One region of the uncultured Rossellomorea sp. genome, then DNA from elsewhere that is predicted to be linked to it. Evidence: riboswitches for the same ligand, from Rfam matches in the RefSeq annotation. Region 1 holds a riboswitch; each other region holds the start of a gene.
The links. Region 1 has a riboswitch for thiamine pyrophosphate ahead of thiC (phosphomethylpyrimidine synthase ThiC). Riboswitches for the same ligand answer to the same signal wherever they lie in the genome.
Positions count from the first base shown of each region.

Region 1 (4,446 bases):
CTAAAATTGGACTCGCGTCATCAATGACGGAGCACTTACCGAAAGTTCAGGACGATTTACTATATTTAGCTGAGATGGCGTACCACCTCAATGGTTCGGTCCGGGGAATGACAGCCATCAAGGAAGACGACTTGAATAAATTGAGCCAAATGTACGATCGTTATGTGTCGGAAGTCGAGGAGCGTATCCAAACCTTTGTCCTTCCTCAAGGCTGTACAGCCGCATGTACGCTTCATACCTGTCGCAGTGAAGCAAAAAAGTCCGTCCGTGCCTTACATAAAGTCAGTACTGAGATGAAAGTGGAAAATATTCTATTTAAATACGCTCATTTACTGGCAAATGTCCTGTTTGTGATGGCCGTGTATGTGAATAAATGTGAAGGGATTGAAGAAATTCCTTTTGTGAGTAAATCGTATAAAGACAAAATATAGAGAAGCGGGGAAGATGAAATATGAAAAAGTCATGGTTAAATAGTTTACTATTATCATTCATCCTGGTTGTTTTCGCAGGGTGCAGCAATGGGGAAGAAGTAACATCCACAAAGGAAGTCAAGTCTGATAATGAGTCTTATTCTGTCATCGATGACAGGGGAGAAGAGATTAGCTTTGAGAAAGTGCCGGAAACCGTTATTTCCTTACAGCCGAGTAACACAGAGATTCTCTTTGCCATAGGAGCAGGAGATAAGGTAATCGGGGCAACTGAATACGACAACTATCCAGAGGAAGCGAAAGAGATTAAAAGAGTGTCGGATTCCATGACAGTCAATGCGGAAGAGGTCATTGCACTAAAGCCGGAAGTTGTCATTGCTTATACCACTGGAGATGATGCAGGAGTGAAGCAGCTTGAGGAAGCGGGATTAAACGTATTTGTCATTCAATCTGCCCAAACCTTTGAAGATGTTTATGGGGATATAGAACAAATTGCAACGGTAATGGGAGTAGAGAAGAAGGGGAACGAATTGGTAGACGGCATCAAGCAACAGATTTCAGATGTGAAAGAAAAAGTAAGCACGCTAAAGGAAAAAGAACAAGTATATTTTGAAATCAGTCCCTCCCCTGATATTTATACAGCAGGAGCAGAAACGTTTCAGCAGGAAATACTTGAAACGGCAGGGGTCGAGAATATTTTTGTAGATCAAAAAGGCTGGGTGAAAGTAGGCGAAGAAGAAATCATTAAACGGAACCCTAATATGATTTTAACGACAGTGGGTTATGTCGATGAGCCGACAGCCGAAATCAAGTCCCGGGAAAGCTGGAAAGATGTAAATGCAGTGCAAAATGGCCAAGTCTATTTCTTGGATTCAGACATTATGTCAAGACCAGGACCACGTATTGGAGAAGCCGTTGAGCTAACAGCAAAAACGGTGTATCCGGATTTATTTTCTGAATAAGATTGAATGGGAGATGGGGAAGACAATGATTTGCAAGAGGAATCATTGTCTTTTTCTGATAGATTGTTACTTTTTATAGGATTTGTAATGCAAACGTATGAGTATTGTCTTTTTAAATAACAACATATTTTTGCGGGGAAATCCTTTTCATCACAAGTTCAACAATCTTCAACATTGTGATAAAGTTAACGTAACATCATCACGTTAGGAGAATTCAACATGAGCAAACTGGAAGTCATAGTCTTGAATGAGGAAGATGCCAAAGTTGCAGAAGCATCCGGAGCAGATCGACTTGAATTGGTGTCTGCCATACATGAGGGAGGATTAACTCCTGATTTTCATGTGATAGAAAAAGTATTAAGGACCGTTTCAATTCCTGTTCAGATTATGATCCGATTACATAGTAAATCTTTCTCGTATCAGTCTGATGAATTGCATACCATGGTGGAACAAGTTAGAACAATGGTTGAAATGGGAAGCCGTGGCATCGTCTTTGGCGCATTATCACATGAAGGTAAGCTTGATTCCCACGCTTTAATGGAGATCGTACAAAGTGCGAAGGGTCAATCGATTACTTTTCACCGCGCTATCGACCTGTCTGATGATCCAGTAGCCTTATGCAAAGGAATATTCCATTCAGGATTGAACGTTGATCGAATTCTCACATCAGGCGGAAAATCTGAAGTGAGTAAGGGACTGGAGGCGATTGGTAAAATGAGGGAAATAGAGCAAATGGGTGGTCCCACTATCATGCCGGGTTCGGGTTTAACTGTGGAAAATATAGGCGAAATACACAGCAAGCTAAAAGCAAGAGAATATCATGTAGGATCAGGTGTCCGTCATAATGGGAGCTATGACTTCGGGATAGACCCTGAAAAGGTAATGGAAATCAAACGTGTGATTATGTTCTAATTTGATTTTGTTACTATACTACTATTGGAAAAAAGAATGAATCATGGTAAAAATAGTATGTAATACAATAGAATACTATCAATATTTCTACTAGGGGAGTCCGATAAATTGCTTGGACTGAGAGGAGAACGCATAAGTTCTTTGACCCTTTGAACCTGATCTGGATGATACCAGCGTAGGGAAGTAGTGCGGAAGCGTTTATTTGTGTTTTGAGGCGCTTACTACTTTTTGACATTTCGGGTTCTGATTATTCAGGACCCTTTTTTGTGTCTTCATGTCCTTTTGTTGAACAATGGGATGCCTGACGCAGTAACTTCTAAGATCCAATCAAAAGGAGGAGAAGTTAAGTGGCGATCGAGTTAAAAACGCAATTTAAAAACAGTAAAAAAGTATATGTCGGAGGATCAAGACCAGACATAAATGTACCGATGAGAGAAATAGAACTGAGTAGGACGAATGTTTCCTTGGGCGTTGAAGAGAATGAACCGGTTCGTGTATACGATACAAGCGGACCTTATACAGATGAGCGTTACCAAGTCGATATTCATAAAGGGTTACCTTCCGTTCGCACAGAGTGGATCCTGGAACGTCAGGATGTCGCCGCTTACCCGGGACGTGAAATCGAACCGGAAGATAACGGCTATAAAGGAGACGATCCTTATGCACACGTAGAGGCGTTCACTACTATCAAACGTACCCCAATACGGGCAAAAATGGGTCGTAATGTGACTCAAATGCACTATGCAAAAAAAGGAATCATTACACCGGAAATGGAGTTCATCGCTATCCGGGAAAATGTTGATCCTTCATTTGTAAGAGAAGAAGTAGCAAAGGGCAGGGCCATCATTCCTGCCAATATCAATCATCCTGAATGTGAACCGATGATCATCGGTCGTCACTTTCATGTGAAAATAAACGCGAATATCGGAAACTCTTCTGTATCATCTTCCGTTGAAGAAGAAGTGGAGAAAATGACGTGGGCAACTCGTTGGGGTGCCGATACCATAATGGACTTATCAACAGGTAAAAACATTCATACAACAAGGGAGTGGATCATTCGAAACTCCCCTGTCCCTGTTGGTACGGTACCGATCTATCAAGCACTAGAAAAAGTAAACGGAATTGCTGAGAATCTTACATGGGGTGTGTACAGGGATACATTGATCGAACAGGCGGAGCAGGGTGTTGACTATTTCACCATTCATGCAGGTGTTTTATTGAGGTATATTCATCTGACGGCTGATCGTACAACAGGCATTGTTTCCCGTGGAGGTTCAATCATGGCACAATGGTGTCTTGCCCATCATAAAGAGAACTTTCTTTATTCCCATTTTGAAGATATATGTAAGATTTTAAAAGCCTATGATATCTCCGTTTCCTTAGGAGATGGTTTAAGACCCGGATCAATTGCTGATGCGAATGATGAAGCACAGTTTGCCGAGCTTGAAACATTAGGCGAGCTAACCAAAATTGCTTGGAAGCATGATGTACAAGTCATGATTGAAGGCCCTGGTCATGTACCGATGCATATGATTAAAGAGAATGTGGATAAGCAAATGGAAATCTGTCATGAAGCTCCTTTTTATACCTTGGGGCCATTAACGACAGATATTGCACCGGGGTATGATCACATTACTTCCGCCATAGGGGCTGCCATGATCGGTTGGTTTGGGACAGCCATGCTGTGCTATGTAACACCGAAAGAGCATCTGGGATTACCGAATAAAGATGATGTGAGAGAAGGTGTCATTGCTTATAAAATCGCAGCACATGCAGCGGATTTGGCGAAAGGCCATCCAGGGGCACAAGTCAGAGATAATGCCGTTTCTAAGGCTCGATTTGAATTTAGATGGAATGACCAATTTAATTTATCCCTGGACCCGGAGCGTGCAAGGGAGTATCATGATGAAACACTTCCTGCAGAAGGGGCAAAAACGGCCCATTTTTGTTCAATGTGTGGCCCGAAATTTTGTTCAATGAGAATATCACATGACATAAGGGGAATGAAGGAGACTAGCATGAATGATGCTCATAAGGAAATAGAAAAAGGATTGAAAGAAAAATCGAAGGAGTTTGTGGAAAATGGATCAAACATCTATCGATAAACCTTCTTGTCATGTACTGAAATTGAAGAATGAGATCGT
Region 1 is NZ_CANKZT010000001.1:1,297,112-1,301,557, reverse strand. Features, by position in the region: gene Q1B03_RS06700 (hypothetical protein) at 1-431, shown strand, start outside; gene Q1B03_RS06695 (ABC transporter substrate-binding protein) at 452-1,390, shown strand; gene Q1B03_RS06690 (copper homeostasis protein CutC) at 1,610-2,302, shown strand; TPP riboswitch at 2,385-2,501, shown strand; gene thiC (phosphomethylpyrimidine synthase ThiC) at 2,650-4,407, shown strand; gene Q1B03_RS06680 (hypothetical protein) at 4,385-4,446, shown strand, end outside.

Region 2 (4,631 bases), on a different contig from region 1:
ATTCCGTGGCTCGCTCCTGCAATCGGTTTTTTGCTTGGCGGCCTTTTCATTCGACTATTAGATTTTGTCGTACCTCATTTACACTTAGGGAACTCAGCAGAAAAAGCGGAGGGACCTCCGACTAAATTTAAAAAATCAACCTTACTATTTCTTGCGATTACCCTTCATAACATTCCCGAAGGTTTAGCCATCGGTGTGGCTTTTGGGGCAGCGTCAATGGGACTTGGTGACGCAACATTGGTAGGGGCGATCGGGCTCGCGATCGGAATTGGTATTCAGAATATGCCTGAAGGGGCGGCCCTTTCTATTCCATTGCGCGGAGAAGGGATGTCACGTCTGAGGTCCTTCAACTATGGTCAGCTTTCAGCTATCGTTGAGCCCATTGCTGCCGTAGTTGGTGCAGCTGCTGTCCTATTAGTGCAGCCATTGCTTCCTTACGCACTTGCTTTTGCTGCAGGGGCAATGATTTTCGTAGTAGTGGAAGAGCTGATCCCAGAGTCTCAATCCTCTGGAAGTACAGACTTGGCCACATTGGGACTCATGTTGGGATTTGTTGTAATGATGATTCTGGACGTATCGTTGGGTTAATAAAAGTAAGCATGCGACTTAGGTCGCATGCTTTTTTTATTTCCAAAAATAGTATAATGGTAGTGAAGGGGGTGAAAATGTGAAGATTGGTCTCGTAAGGCATTTTAAAGTAAAAAGAGGATACCCTGAAAGATTTGTAACATCCGAAGAACTAATGAAGTGGGTAGAAGAGTACGATGAGTCTGATGTAGAAGAGAATGAGGTTGATCTTCATGATATTGAATGGAAGAAGTGCTACGCAAGTGACTTAACCAGGGCAGAAGTAACTGCTCGAAAAGTCTATGCCGGGGATATCGTATCGTTGAAGGAACTACGTGAAATCAGACTATCTCCCTTATTCAATTACAAGAGAAAGCTTCCTCTGTTTTTACATTTGTTTATGATCCGGGTAGCCTGGTGGTTTAATCATCGTTCTCAGCCTGAAAGTAAGAATGAAATCCTTAAAAGAATCAACAGGATTGTCGAAGCGATCATACATGAGGGTGAGGACGTTCTCATTGTTGGGCATGGCGGGATTATGATGTTTATGAGAAAAGAGCTGATTAAACGAGGGTTTAATGGCCCTAAGTTTAGAAGACCAGCAAACGGGAAGCTATATGTTTTTCAAGACAAAAAAGGATGATTCCGGGGAATCATCCTAAGTCATTGTTCTATAAGGTCAGTTCTTAACAATCAATAATATCTTTCCTTCATCGAGCTTTCCTTCGTACTGATCCGCTTCTGCGTGGGAAAATCCAACTTCCATCAGCTTGTTTCGGAGTTCGTCGCCTTTATTCAGAATCATGTTCCCTACTGCAGTCCCGATGCCTGTTTCCTTAACACCGATCTCATTGGCGTCAGCCCGATCAGCGACTCTGTCCGTCCGGTCATCATCATGGGATAATACATAAAGATTGTGTTTGTCGATACCTTGAGAAGAAAGCTTTTCAACTTCTGTAATTAATTCCTTATCGTCATAAAATTCCTTAACAGTCGGTTTCAATTCAATCTCCTCCATTTTTCAAATTATTTTGTCTTCGTTTATCTTTTCCCGCGGGTTCCTATTAGTAAACCTTTGAATAGGTGGGTATACATATTACTAGTGTGTGTAATGAAAGAAGGGAGACGGTTAGATATGGAAGAAGTTCATTCTTTAGAAACTATCAATGCTACTCTGGCAGGAGAAAAGATGGTGTTACTATACATATCCAGACCCAATTGCTCTGTTTGTCACGCTCTACTGCCCCAAGTGAAAGGGGTGCTGGAAGAGTTTCAAGATGTAAAGTCCATTCATGCCGATGCAGGGGAAATACCGGAAATAGCTGGTGGGTTCTCTATCTTTACTGTGCCGGTGGTCATCGTATTTGTAGATGGAAAAGAAATGTTCAGGAAGGCCCGATTCGTTCCAATCGATGAGTTACATACCCAAATGTCCCGTCTGGTGAAGATGTTAGACAACTAAACAAACGTTTGATTAAGCGTGAAAGTTGTTGGTTTGTCAAAGTTTACAGTATTAAACGGTTGTTTAATACTGTGAAAATTAAAAATCGAGAGCTGTTTTAAGTTGGGGATTATAGACAATGAAAAAGAGCTGCTAAAAAAGTAGCTCTTTTGTCATGGTTCGGTGAATAGGTATATAATAGAGAGTATACGAGTATAGTAGTCATGAAGAAATAAAAGGGGGCTTGATGAATGATCAGATTGTCCAGGACAAAGAAAGTCATGTTACTTGGTTTAGCAATCATCCTCATAATAGTAGCCAACCGGATTTCCAGTGTACAACACTTGACAGCAAGAATTGCCACTAACCTGTATATCAGCCTGAAGTATCAAGATCTGGACCTCGAATACCAGAACGTCGAATTCTCACCCCAGTTTGGAGATTATTCTGTAGCGTATAAGGACAAGGACGGAAAAGTCTATGGATTCATGGTTACCCCTAAGTCAATGCCCGTCATCATACTTCACGATCCTCTTAATGAGTCACCTTAATCAATAGCGAAGTTAAAGAGTGAACCTCTCTATCTTTTATCATTTCATTCTTCATGTATAATAAAACCAAACAACTTTATAAACGTTACCACAAGGGGAGCGAAAGCTGAGAGTGAACAATCTGTTCTGACCCTCTGAACCTGTTAGTTAGTACTAGCGTAGGGATGTGGATAGTAAGCAGCATGGCTTATTTTTCCTTTTACATTCAGCCCCCTTATGGTTTCGTTTCATCTTACAAGGGGGATTCTTTTATGAAAAACATGCGTCTTGTCGTTTTACTTGAAGCCTCATTGATGGCGGCATTCGCCGTTATCCTTGATATGCTTCCTTCTATTAAGCTATCACCCAGTATCTCCATTTCGATAGCAATGGTTCCTATTTTTCTATTGTCATATCGAAGAGGATGGAAGGCTGGTATACTGGCTGGATTTGTATGGGGCCTATTGCAGATTGCCTTGGGTGACGCTTGGATTGCGACTCCAGTGCAAATGGTAATTGAATATTTCATCGCCTTTGCCTTTATCGGTCTTGCCGGATTCTTTTCCGGTAAGATCCAATCCTCAGTAAGAAGTAACCGTCGAACTAGAGCGGTCATGTGGGTAGTGGCTGCTACGTTTTTAGGTAGTCTGGGTCGATATTTTTGGCACTTCATCGCAGGATATGTCTTCTTTGCAGAATATGCGCCAAAAGGCATGTCGCCGCTACTTTTTTCATTAGCAGCAAACGGAATCACCATGTTGGGCTCAGCTCTTCTTTGTTCAATCGCTCTGCTGATCGTACTCAACACAGTGCCAAGATTGATCAAAGTAAGGGTATCTCCTCAAGAAAGCAACCGAAAGGCATCCTAAGTTATTTGGACCGGTCACTATAAAGAGGCTGGTCTTTTTTCTATGAAAATACATCCCAGGTCTTAGAAGTATTTACTTCTACGGCTTCTGTTTGCATGTTGGTGATTTTTTTATACTTAAGTTATTCGTTCATATAGGAGTGACCTCGATGGAAGAAATCATGGCAAATTATTCGGCAGAGTGGGGGATATGGGGTGTATTGCTTTCTCTATTTATTGAAGGAAGTGCTTTCCCTTTTGTGGGCACTTTTTTCATCGTAACAATGGGATTTATTTTAGAATTAACGTGGATGGAGATAGGAGTGCTTTCTCTAATAGGAAGCTTTCTTTATACAGCGGGTAGCTATATTCCTTATTTTATCAGTTCAAAATTAGGTGCGAAGCTTGAGGCAAGGTTGAAACCTGAAAAACGGAAGAAGCTCAAAGAAGCTCAGGAAAAGTTCAACCGTTACGGAATCTGGAGCGTAGCAATTGCAAGTCCCCTTCATTTAGGAAATATCATCCCCTTCATGGCAGGCATGGCAAAAATGGATTTGAAAGTGTATTCTCTCCTTACTATGCTTGGGATAGCTCCGTCTACCTTTTTTTTCTTAAGTATAGGCAAGTTCTATGATGGTGATAGAGAAGTGATCTTGGGGTTGGTAGAAGAATATCAACTGTTGGTTCTAACAGGATTTGTGCTGGTAACTGTTTTGTACATTCTCTTTAAAAGGAAGAGAAAAGGGAATAGAAGGATGATTAGTAAAGATTCGGAGACTGAAAAATTTTCGTCAAGTTACAAAAAAACTCAATCCTAAAACCCTCTACGCAGATTAAATCTTCGTAAAATCATCCCCTTCCTCATTGCTTACACCCATTCTTTCCTATAAACTAGACCTATTCAAAAAATAGCACGTGTGGAGAGATCTATATTGGAAGCAAAAATGATAAGAAGATATGACATTATGGAGGTAAGTTTGCTGGCGGGTAAGATTATGCTGCAAAGTGGTGCAGAAACGTATCGCGTAGAGGATACGATGATGCGGATCGCCGCTTCTTATGGGATTTCAGAATCTCACAGCTATGTTACACCAACAGGGATCATCTTCTCGATTGAAACGTCTGAACCAACGAAAACGAAGCTTATTCGAATAAACGAACGGTCTACCGATCTTGAAAAAGTAACCCTAGTGAATAGTATTTCAAGGCAAATCAGTAAGGGGCATCTCACCCTTGAAGAAGCATA
Region 2 is NZ_CANKZT010000003.1:77,473-82,103, forward strand. Features, by position in the region: gene Q1B03_RS11660 (ZIP family metal transporter) at 1-588, shown strand, start outside; gene Q1B03_RS11665 (histidine phosphatase family protein) at 668-1,210, shown strand; gene Q1B03_RS11670 (general stress protein) at 1,247-1,570, opposite strand; gene Q1B03_RS11675 (thioredoxin family protein) at 1,703-2,029, shown strand; gene Q1B03_RS11680 (hypothetical protein) at 2,260-2,559, shown strand; TPP riboswitch at 2,643-2,741, shown strand; gene thiT (energy-coupled thiamine transporter ThiT) at 2,811-3,407, shown strand; gene Q1B03_RS11690 (DedA family protein) at 3,556-4,203, shown strand; gene Q1B03_RS11695 (threonine/serine exporter family protein) at 4,330-4,631, shown strand, end outside.
Region 2: it holds a riboswitch for thiamine pyrophosphate, as region 1 does, so the genes downstream of both, thiT (energy-coupled thiamine transporter ThiT) here and thiC (phosphomethylpyrimidine synthase ThiC) in region 1, are expected to answer to the same signal.

Region 3 (4,631 bases), 1.1 Mb from region 1:
GAACATGGAGAAGAAAATGAATTCGCCTATGGCATCGATGAAGATACGGCGATGATAGTGGATAACGAAGCGAAAACCATTGAAGTAAAAGGTAGAGGCGGCGTTTCCGTAGTAGATTTGAGTCAGTCAAATCTATCACAATCATCGCATACGTATAAAAATATTCAATTATCATGGATTACCTCTGGAGATCAATTAAATTTAAATACAAATGCATATACGATCAGTGATCATAAGGTTTCAACAAAAGACTATGAATATTACGAATATAAAGCTGCTCCCCATACAGGAGTATTAACGCCGCACCCTTCTCTTGCAAACTATTTAAGCTATAGCCTTCTTGATAACTTTGGCCAGGATGAAGTGAAGAGCTATAGTTTTTCTGAAGATGAAGGCTTCGAACTGACTTTCAAAAAGGGAGATCAAACGGAAGGCTTTTGGGGTTATAAAGATGGAAACAAAGATGATTACTCATATCTCAATGTGAAAATGGATATCGTACCAGTAAAAATCTCGATTGAAAACAAATAGAATTGAACGGAAAGCCTGGGCGGATTGACGCTCAGGCTTTTTCAAAGTGAATCAACTTTTCTTAGGTCATTTGCCAGTATATTTGATTGGTAGCATCTGATATACTAGTGATAACAAAGTGCTAGCAGTTGCTAACAGATAGATAGAAAAGGAGGGCGAACCTTGTCAGATCAAGGAAGAATGCAGCTTAATGTAAGGGTTGATACGGAAACATCAAAGAAATTGGATGAAATCGTTGAATACTATCAGCAAAACACGAAGATTGGAAGAGTTTACAAAGGCGATGTGTTAACTGATATCATCCATAAATCCTACGAGGTCATGCAGAAGCAAAAAGCGATTCAAAATCGGAAATATTAATATTTTTCTGTCTTGGGATTCATATGATCAACTCCTCTAATAGATAATGAAAATTCAGCCACTCGGTATGAAAATATGGGATAATTCATGTAATAATATAGGAGACATGTTTAAAATAATGAAAGTAAAAGAGGTCCTCATCGTGCAAATGCCGAAAAAGTTAATCAATATTCAAAAAGGGTCCGGAATTTCCCCGTACATATGGAGCATCATCAGCATCCTGCCATTTTATTTTATCTTTCAGTCCTCCTCTACGATCGAAATTGTTGTAGGGATTTCCTTGACCATCATGTTCTTTATTTCTTTACGATTTGCTTTTATTTCAAAGGACTGGCCGGTTTATTTATGGACATCAATTTTAATTGCGATATCCATTACCATGACTATTCAATTTAATTTTATCTACTTTGCTTTTTATATTGCCTATTATAATGGGAATATAAAAAACCGGGTGGCGTTTTTAACCCTTTATATTATCCACCTTGTGTTAACGACGGCATCGATCAATTATAATTTTGTTATACAGGATGAATTATTTTTATCTCAATTTCCTTTTATTCTGATCATTTGGATAAGCGTCATTCTGTTACCGTTTAATATTTATAATCGAAATAAACAGGTGCAGCTCGAAGATCAGTTGGAAGATGCTAATAAACGTATTTCAGACTTGGTCAAGCAGGAAGAACGCCAGAGGATTGCCCGTGATCTACACGATACTTTGGGTCAAAAGCTTTCTCTCATCGGTTTGAAAAGCGATCTGGCCAGAAAATTGGTGTACAAGGATCCAGAGCAGGCCCGGAGTGAATTAAAGGATGTTCAGCAGACGGCACGAACCGCTTTGAGTGAAGTAAGGACAATGGTTTCACAAATGAGGGGTATTCGATTAAAGGACGAAATCGTCCGGATCAAACAGCTATTAAAGGCAGCGGAAATTGATTTCGTGATGGATGATGAAGTCATGCTGCCCCAAGCATCACTCTTTCTGGAAAATATCTTGAGCATGTGCCTAAAAGAAGCCGTGACGAATGTTGTCAAACATAGTAAGGCTTCATACTGTGAGCTCATCATTGAAGAGTCGGATAAAGAGATGACCATTGTGGTGAAGGATGATGGTGTAGGAATCGGAGGAGATTACACACAGTCTAAAGGCAGCGGTTTAATCGGGATGAGAGAACGCTTGGAATTTGTAAATGGAAGTTTAGACATCCTTACAGAGAATGGGACCATCTTGATTATGAGAGTGCCGAAAGTGATTAAGCAGACAGACAGGGAGGGAATGGAATGATTCGAATTGTTATCGCGGAAGATCAGCGAATGTTATTAGGTGCCTTAGGCTCGTTACTTAGCTTAGAGGATGATATGGAAGTGGTGGGAAAGGCGGGCAATGGAGAAGAAGCCATTGCCCTCGTCCACGAGCTGCAGCCGGATATTTGTATCATGGATATTGAAATGCCTAAAAAGACCGGTCTTGAAGCAGCAGAGGAGTTAAAAGGCGAAAATTGCAAAGTGATTATCCTGACAACCTTTGCCAGGTCCGGTTATTTCCAGCGTGCATTAAAAGGGGGAGTGAAGGGTTATTTGTTAAAGGACAGCCCAAGTGAAGAACTGGCGAACTCGATTCGCCTTGTGATGGAGGGTAAACGTATTTATGCACCAGAGCTCATGGACGATGTGTATAGTGAAGAGAATCCTTTGACAGACCGTGAAAAGGAAGTGTTGGAGCTGGTTGCTGACGGGAAAAACACGAAGGAGATAGCCGATGAGCTTAGCCTGAAAACGGGTACCGTCCGAAACTATATCTCTACCATACTCGACAAGCTTGAAGTTAAAAATCGAATCGAAGCCATCACTCAATCAAAAGAAAAAGGATGGTTTAAATGATGGGCAGGGAGGGACTTCCAACATGGAAGCCCCTCCCTACTTTAATTGTAATGATTGTCATCCCATAATCCATTTTTGTATATTTATACATTTGTAGTATGCAGTTAATATTGCTGTAAAGAGCTTTATTCTTAAAGGAATTTCATTAAAATTTTTAAAGTGGGTATCCTTTGCTGTGATTGGTTTTGTAGGGGAAGGGCGAATGGAAAATTGATGAAAGGTTTTCTTTTTGGTGTTGACAAGCAAAAGAATCATGGTACGATAGCATCGAATACAAAATTTCATAGGACGATCCACTAGGGGTGCCTTATTAAAGGCTGAGATTAAAGTATGACTTTAAGACCCTTTGAACCTGATCTGGTTGAGACCAGCGTAGGGAAGTGGTGTTTGACGGTCGCGTAGAATCGTAATCTTACATTCTGATCTCAAGCCACTTTCTGTATGCTGCATGCATAATGGGAAGTGGCTTTTTTGTTGCCCAGTTCGGGTCGTCTGGAAAAGGAGAAAGATATTATGTCATTTTCAACGTACTTAAGAAACGAAGTAAACGAAATTTGGGAAGCGAGCTTTCAACATCCTTTCGTTAAAGGGATTGGTGAGGGAACCCTCCCCCTTGAAAACTTCAGGTATTACATCCTGCAAGATGCCTATTACCTATCCCACTTTTCAAAGGTGCAGGCACTTGGGGCAGCCAAAGCAACAGACTTACATACTACCTCTAGAATGGCAACACACGCTGTTGGGACAAATGAAGCAGAGCTTTCACTTCATGAAAATTTCTCAAATCGATTAGGGATCACGGAAGAAGAAAAACAGCAGTTCGAACCTGCTCCTACGGCTTATGCGTACACGTCACATATGTATCGGTCCGCTCAGTATGGGGGGCTCGCAGATATTCTGGCGGCAATACTCCCCTGCTACTGGTTGTATTATGAGATCGGTGAACGCTTGAAATCATGTACACCTGAGGAGGCCATTTATCAGGAGTGGATCGCAGCTTATGGGGGAGAATGGTTTCGGGAGTTAGTGGAAGAACAGATTCAGCGACTGGATGGATTGGCAGCAACGATGACAGAAACAGACAAGGAAAGAATGAAAGAGAATTTCATTTTGAGCAGCATTTATGAATTCCAATTTTGGGAAATGGCATACACACTCGAGAAATGGCCGTTTCAGTCTTCTTTAGTCAAAGAAGGTAAAGTACATGTCTAAATTAAAGCTGACGGACATTTTAGTAACGGTCGTGATCTCCATAGGTTTTGGAATTATATATAAGCTTTGGGGACCGGTTTATAACCTGTTAAAGCCATTTGGATTGCATGCGGATCAACTGATCTATGGCATGTGGTTCATGGCGGCAACCGTGGCTTTTTTAATCATTAGGAAACCTGGTGTCGCACTTCTGGCAGAAATTGCAGCATCTTCAGGGGAATTTCTCATGGGAAGTGAATGGGGCCTCGAGGTACTCCTATTCGGTCTTATTCAAGGATTGTTTGCAGAGTTGATTTTCCTTATCACCCGCTATAAGCGTTATGATGTCATCATCATTTGTGCAGCAGCTGTGGGCTCAGCAATTGGCTCAATCCTGATGGACTACTTTAAGGGATACATGGGAGACCTGGTTCTGTGGAATTTATCACTTTTTATTGGTGCCAGATTAATAGGATCCATCGTGATAGCAGGCATAGGAGCCTTTTATCTCGTTAAGGCTCTGGAGAAAACGGGGGTAACCAGTTTAGTCAGAAATGCAGAGCAAAAAGATTATGACGCGTTGAATCAGTAAAGGAGGGAAGGACGATGCATGTTGAAAATCTGCGCCTTACATTCTCCGGTTCAGAGGAACTGATGTTTAAAGACGT
Region 3 is NZ_CANKZT010000001.1:203,568-208,198, reverse strand. Features, by position in the region: gene Q1B03_RS01125 (cyanophycinase) at 1-531, shown strand, start outside; gene Q1B03_RS01120 (hypothetical protein) at 694-891, shown strand; gene Q1B03_RS01115 (sensor histidine kinase) at 1,010-2,176, shown strand; gene Q1B03_RS01110 (response regulator transcription factor) at 2,173-2,772, shown strand; TPP riboswitch at 3,061-3,168, shown strand; gene tenA (thiaminase II) at 3,286-3,984, shown strand; gene Q1B03_RS01100 (ECF transporter S component) at 3,977-4,555, shown strand; gene Q1B03_RS01095 (ABC transporter ATP-binding protein) at 4,570-4,631, shown strand, end outside.
Region 3: it holds a riboswitch for thiamine pyrophosphate, as region 1 does, so the genes downstream of both, tenA (thiaminase II) here and thiC (phosphomethylpyrimidine synthase ThiC) in region 1, are expected to answer to the same signal.

Region 4 (4,631 bases), on a different contig from region 1:
ATTTCAATCCCGGCCGGCTGATATAATACCTTGATTTGAGAAATGACGTTTGAGCTGCCCATTTCAATCATTCGTTCATTCATTTGTTCAATCACCTTAAATAAGTCAGATAGATTTCCTTCCATTGTCGTTTCTAATGGATGGACTTCATAACGGACACCAGATTTATCAATGATCGCGATGGCTTCATCCACGTATGGTATAACGTCTTCACCATTTTTCGTCTTCGAAATAATTTGTATGCTTACGAGTGCGTTCCCCATTTTGTTCACCTCTTAATTTGGTAAAAATTCGTTTGTAAAAGCTTTTTTACTGTCCAGTTCCTTATCTAATAAATTGTTCTCATACATCCATGAAGCATAGTTTTCCCATACCTCAAGCTTCTGCTCTCCCCATCTGTCAGCATCATCCTTGTATTTAGGAGCCAGCCATTCCTGGCTCTTCATGACTAATTCTTCATCAAGATCCGGAGCTGCCTCTAAAAGAATTTCACCTGCATCCTTCGGTTTGTCGATTGCAAACTGATACCCTTTTGAAGCAGCTGCCAAGAAGGCTTTAACCGTATCGGGATCTGATTCAATCATTTTTTCATTTGTTGTCAGGACAGGAGTGTAATAATCCAGTTTTTCAGAGTAGTCCTTTACGTACATCATGTTCAATTCCTCACCGCGAAGCTCTGCTTCAATACCTGTCCATCCATAGTAGATCCATGCAAAGTCAACATCCCGTTTCACGGCAGTAAAGAAATCTGTATCTCCCATGTTTACAAAATCCACTTTCTCTACATCTGCGTTTTCTTGTTTCATAATCGATGTCATGACAGCTTTTTCAACAGGGGAACCCCAACCGCCATAACTTTTACCTTCAAAATCCTTTGGTGTCGTAATATCCTTGCTCTTAGGTGATGCAAACCCCGAGGTATTATGCTGTATAACCGCAGCGATTGATACGAGGGGAACATCCTGTACCCTGGCTTGTGTGACACTTTCCTGGTATCCAACCCCGAACTCAGTTTTACCCGAGGCAACGAGTTGATCTGCCCCAGCCTCACCTGGTAAGATGATATCCACATCCAGCCCCTTCTCTTCGAAGTATCCTTTTTCTTTCGCAACGTATAATCCAGTGTGATTGGTATTCGGTGTCCAGTCCAGTACGACCGATACCTTTTTAAGATCATCCTTTTGTTCATCTGCCGTATTTCCTCCACCGCTGCAGGCAGTTAAAAGAAAGACAGCACAGATGATGACCATCCATTTTTTCATCTTGATTCCTCCTCAAATCCTCATATGTAGTTGTAACGTTTATTCGTTATTCTTCACTTAATAAGGTGAATGAATGTAAAACAAAAGGCAGATGGAACCTAAAAAGCTTTGGGACACTATAACAAAAAGCGCCCCAAGCCTTCAGCCCGGGACGCATCGTTAAACATGATCATGTATTGTTTAAGAGAATGTTTCCTACGCTGGTATCAGCCAGTTCAGGTTCAAAGGGTCAGTATCTACAGGATACAATCTCAACCGGCCATACCGGTTCCCCTACACTTTTACTATGAAATTAAACGTTATCTTCTACCCTACTTTGCCACAGAGTAGATGGATATTCAAGCATTTCCTATTAAAGTTAATTAAATTTGAAAGGCTCGTTCGTAATCACCGTTATCTACAAGTCCGTTAATGAACGGTATATAGGTAGATACAAGATGTGAATACCCTTTTTGATTGTAAAAAAACGTATATTGGACAAGGAAGATAATGACTAAGAATGGCAGCAGTCTCTTCTCATCTTGCGTTAAGGCAGCATCGAAGTGATACCCCGCCAAAAAGGTATGGATACATTCGAAATGCTCTTTCTTATCTTGCTGTACCAGGTCTTTGAGGATCCCTGCGATAAAGTAACCCATATCTGCTATACGGGGGGCTTTTCGTATCCTTTCAAAATCGATGACCCCGGTCACCCTTTCCTCATTTATGAGGATATTCCGCGGGTGGCAGTCACCATGTACGAGTTGATGAGGCAATTTGCTATAGGAGAAAGACCACTCATTTAGCCTGCCTATAAACCCTTTCCCCCATATTTCAATCGATGTCGGATCTTGCCCGGCTATCCACTCTCTCAAATGTGTGTCAACTTTCCATTCTTCTACCTCGTATTTACAGACATATTGCTTTAGTCTGCCATGGAGTTGAAAGAGATACGTTCCCGCCTTTTTAAGAGAAGCTAAGGAATAGACTTGTACTGGCTTTCCTTCGAGGGCTGGATACAGGGAGTAGAAATCTTGATGCTGTTGTACATAAGACTGGTGTGAGACCGTTAGCAATGGCCTTTCAACGGTAAGTCCGCTTTCCTGTAAATAGGTCGTTAAGAGATACTCTTCTTCTAGCATCTTCACAGAAGAATTGAATCTTTTTTTCAAATAATATGTCTTCCCAAGATTCTTTACCTTATAAACATTCGGATGACTGTCCACAGTCTCTATGCAGGAAGGATGAACCTTCCAGTTCAATAATAGATCATGAAGAGGTTCAATCATTTTTAATTCCCTTCCAAACATAGTAATATACGTTTAGTATGACTATGAAAGAATGTCTACATACCATATGAAAAGAGGTTGCATCCATGCAAAGAATACAAATGACGGAAGACTTATCATTCTCAAGAATCATTCATGGGTTGTGGAGACTTGCAGACTGGAATCAATCAAAGGAAGAAACCCTTGCTTTGATCCAGGAAAATATTGAAAATGGAATCACAACTTTTGATCACGCAGATATTTATGGCTCGTACATGTGTGAAGCCTTATTTGGTGAAGCCCTTGCCCTTCAGCCTTCCTTACGTGAGAAAATGGAGATTGTGACGAAATGCGGTATTGTCCTCCCTTCTGAAAATCGTCCGGAACATAAAACACATCATTACAACACGAGTAAAAAGCATATTTTGACATCTGTTGAAAACTCCCTGCAGAATCTAAAAACGGACTACATCGATTTATTATTGATTCACAGGCCAGATCCATTTATGAATGGAGAAGAAGTGGCTGAAGCCTTCACTCAATTGAAGGAAGAAGGAAAGGTACGTCACTTTGGAGTATCAAACTTTAAAGATCATCAATGGAATATGCTTCAATCCTATTTGCCGTTTCCATTGATCACGAATCAAATCGAATTATCTGCCTATCACTTAGAAAACTTCGAAGACGGTACATTAAACCTTTGTCAGGAGAAACGTGTCGCGCCGATGGCCTGGTCTCCACTCGCAGGCGGTGCGATTTTCAAGGGAGAGGATGAGAAAGCCATTCGTCTTCAACATACATTGAAGAAGATAAAAGAAGAAACAGGTGCAAAGGGAATTGATGAAGTTCTATATGCCTGGCTTCTTAATCACCCTTCAAACATTATGCCTATTGTCGGTTCCGGTAAAAAAGAACGCATTCAACATGCAATCGACTCTCTTTCTATTTCTTTAAACCACGATCAATGGTTTGAAATCCTGCAAACTTCTATGGGACATGATGTGCCGTAATAGAACTTAGTACAGCAAAAAAGACGATCCTTTTTCTAAAAGGTTCGTCTTTTTTAATTCGCTATATCGCCACCAACGTAATATTCCAGATAGACATCTTGTAGTTCATTCATGGAGAGCTCATAAAGCTGCTTACCAAAATATTTATATACGCCAATCCTTAATAATTGTTGAATATAGAAATCCTTCTTAAATTCAGGTGTCTTTTGCTTCTCTGATTTATTTTCTTGATGTAACATGTTCATCCCTCCAGTTGAGGATATACCCCAAATCGAGACTGAACTAAACATCCTCTTACACATTGGTAATATTAGGATAAAGCGACAGCTGTTACGTACAAACGTGATGATGTCCCTCTGTGACACTTTTTCCCTCCACTTGAATCGTAGAGTGATGTATAGCAAATTCCTCTTCAAGATAGGCTGAGAGCCGTAATAAAATCGTATCTCGATTCACTTCGCTTCCCACCACCACATGACAGCTTAGAGCTGTGAATCCCGACGTGATGCACCATACATGAAGATCATGGACTTCAATGACTCCCGGGATAGCTGCCAGGCCATTCATCACTTGTTCCGTATCGATACCTTTTGGGGATCCCTCCATTAAGATATGAATGGAATCCTTCGTTACTCTCCATCCGGAAATGACGATTAGAATGGCAACCATGACAGAAGCAATAGGATCCGCCAAGTTCCAATTAAAGAAATAGATCAAGAGTCCGGCTGCGATGGCCCCGACCGATCCCAACATATCACCAAGTACATGAAGAAAGGCACTTCGGACATTCAAGTTATGTTCTGTATCCCCTCTCATTAAGATCCATGCCACGATCATGTTTACAACCAGACCTGTGATGGCGATCACCATCATACCTGGTGAAACTACAGGAGTATCTATAAAACGGTGATACGCTTCCCAGAAAATATAGAGTGAAACGAGAATCAACGTGATGCCATTCATAAACGCCGCCAGTATTTCGAATCTCTTGTACCCATACGTCTTCCCTTTATCCGAAACCTTCTCACCTATATAAAAAGCTGCCAAACTAAGACCTAAAGCGGCTGCATCACTAAGCATATGTCCCGCATCGGAAAGAAGAGCAAGACTAT
Region 4 is NZ_CANKZT010000002.1:76,770-81,400, reverse strand. Features, by position in the region: gene Q1B03_RS07330 (thiamine-binding protein) at 1-263, opposite strand, end outside; gene Q1B03_RS07325 (ABC transporter substrate-binding protein) at 276-1,262, opposite strand; TPP riboswitch at 1,438-1,547, opposite strand; gene Q1B03_RS07320 (phosphotransferase enzyme family protein) at 1,625-2,530, opposite strand; gene Q1B03_RS07315 (aldo/keto reductase family oxidoreductase) at 2,617-3,519, shown strand; gene Q1B03_RS07310 (Fur-regulated basic protein FbpA) at 3,573-3,758, opposite strand; gene Q1B03_RS07305 (cation diffusion facilitator family transporter) at 3,850-4,631, opposite strand, start outside.
Region 4: it holds a riboswitch for thiamine pyrophosphate, as region 1 does, so the genes downstream of both, Q1B03_RS07325 (ABC transporter substrate-binding protein) here and thiC (phosphomethylpyrimidine synthase ThiC) in region 1, are expected to answer to the same signal.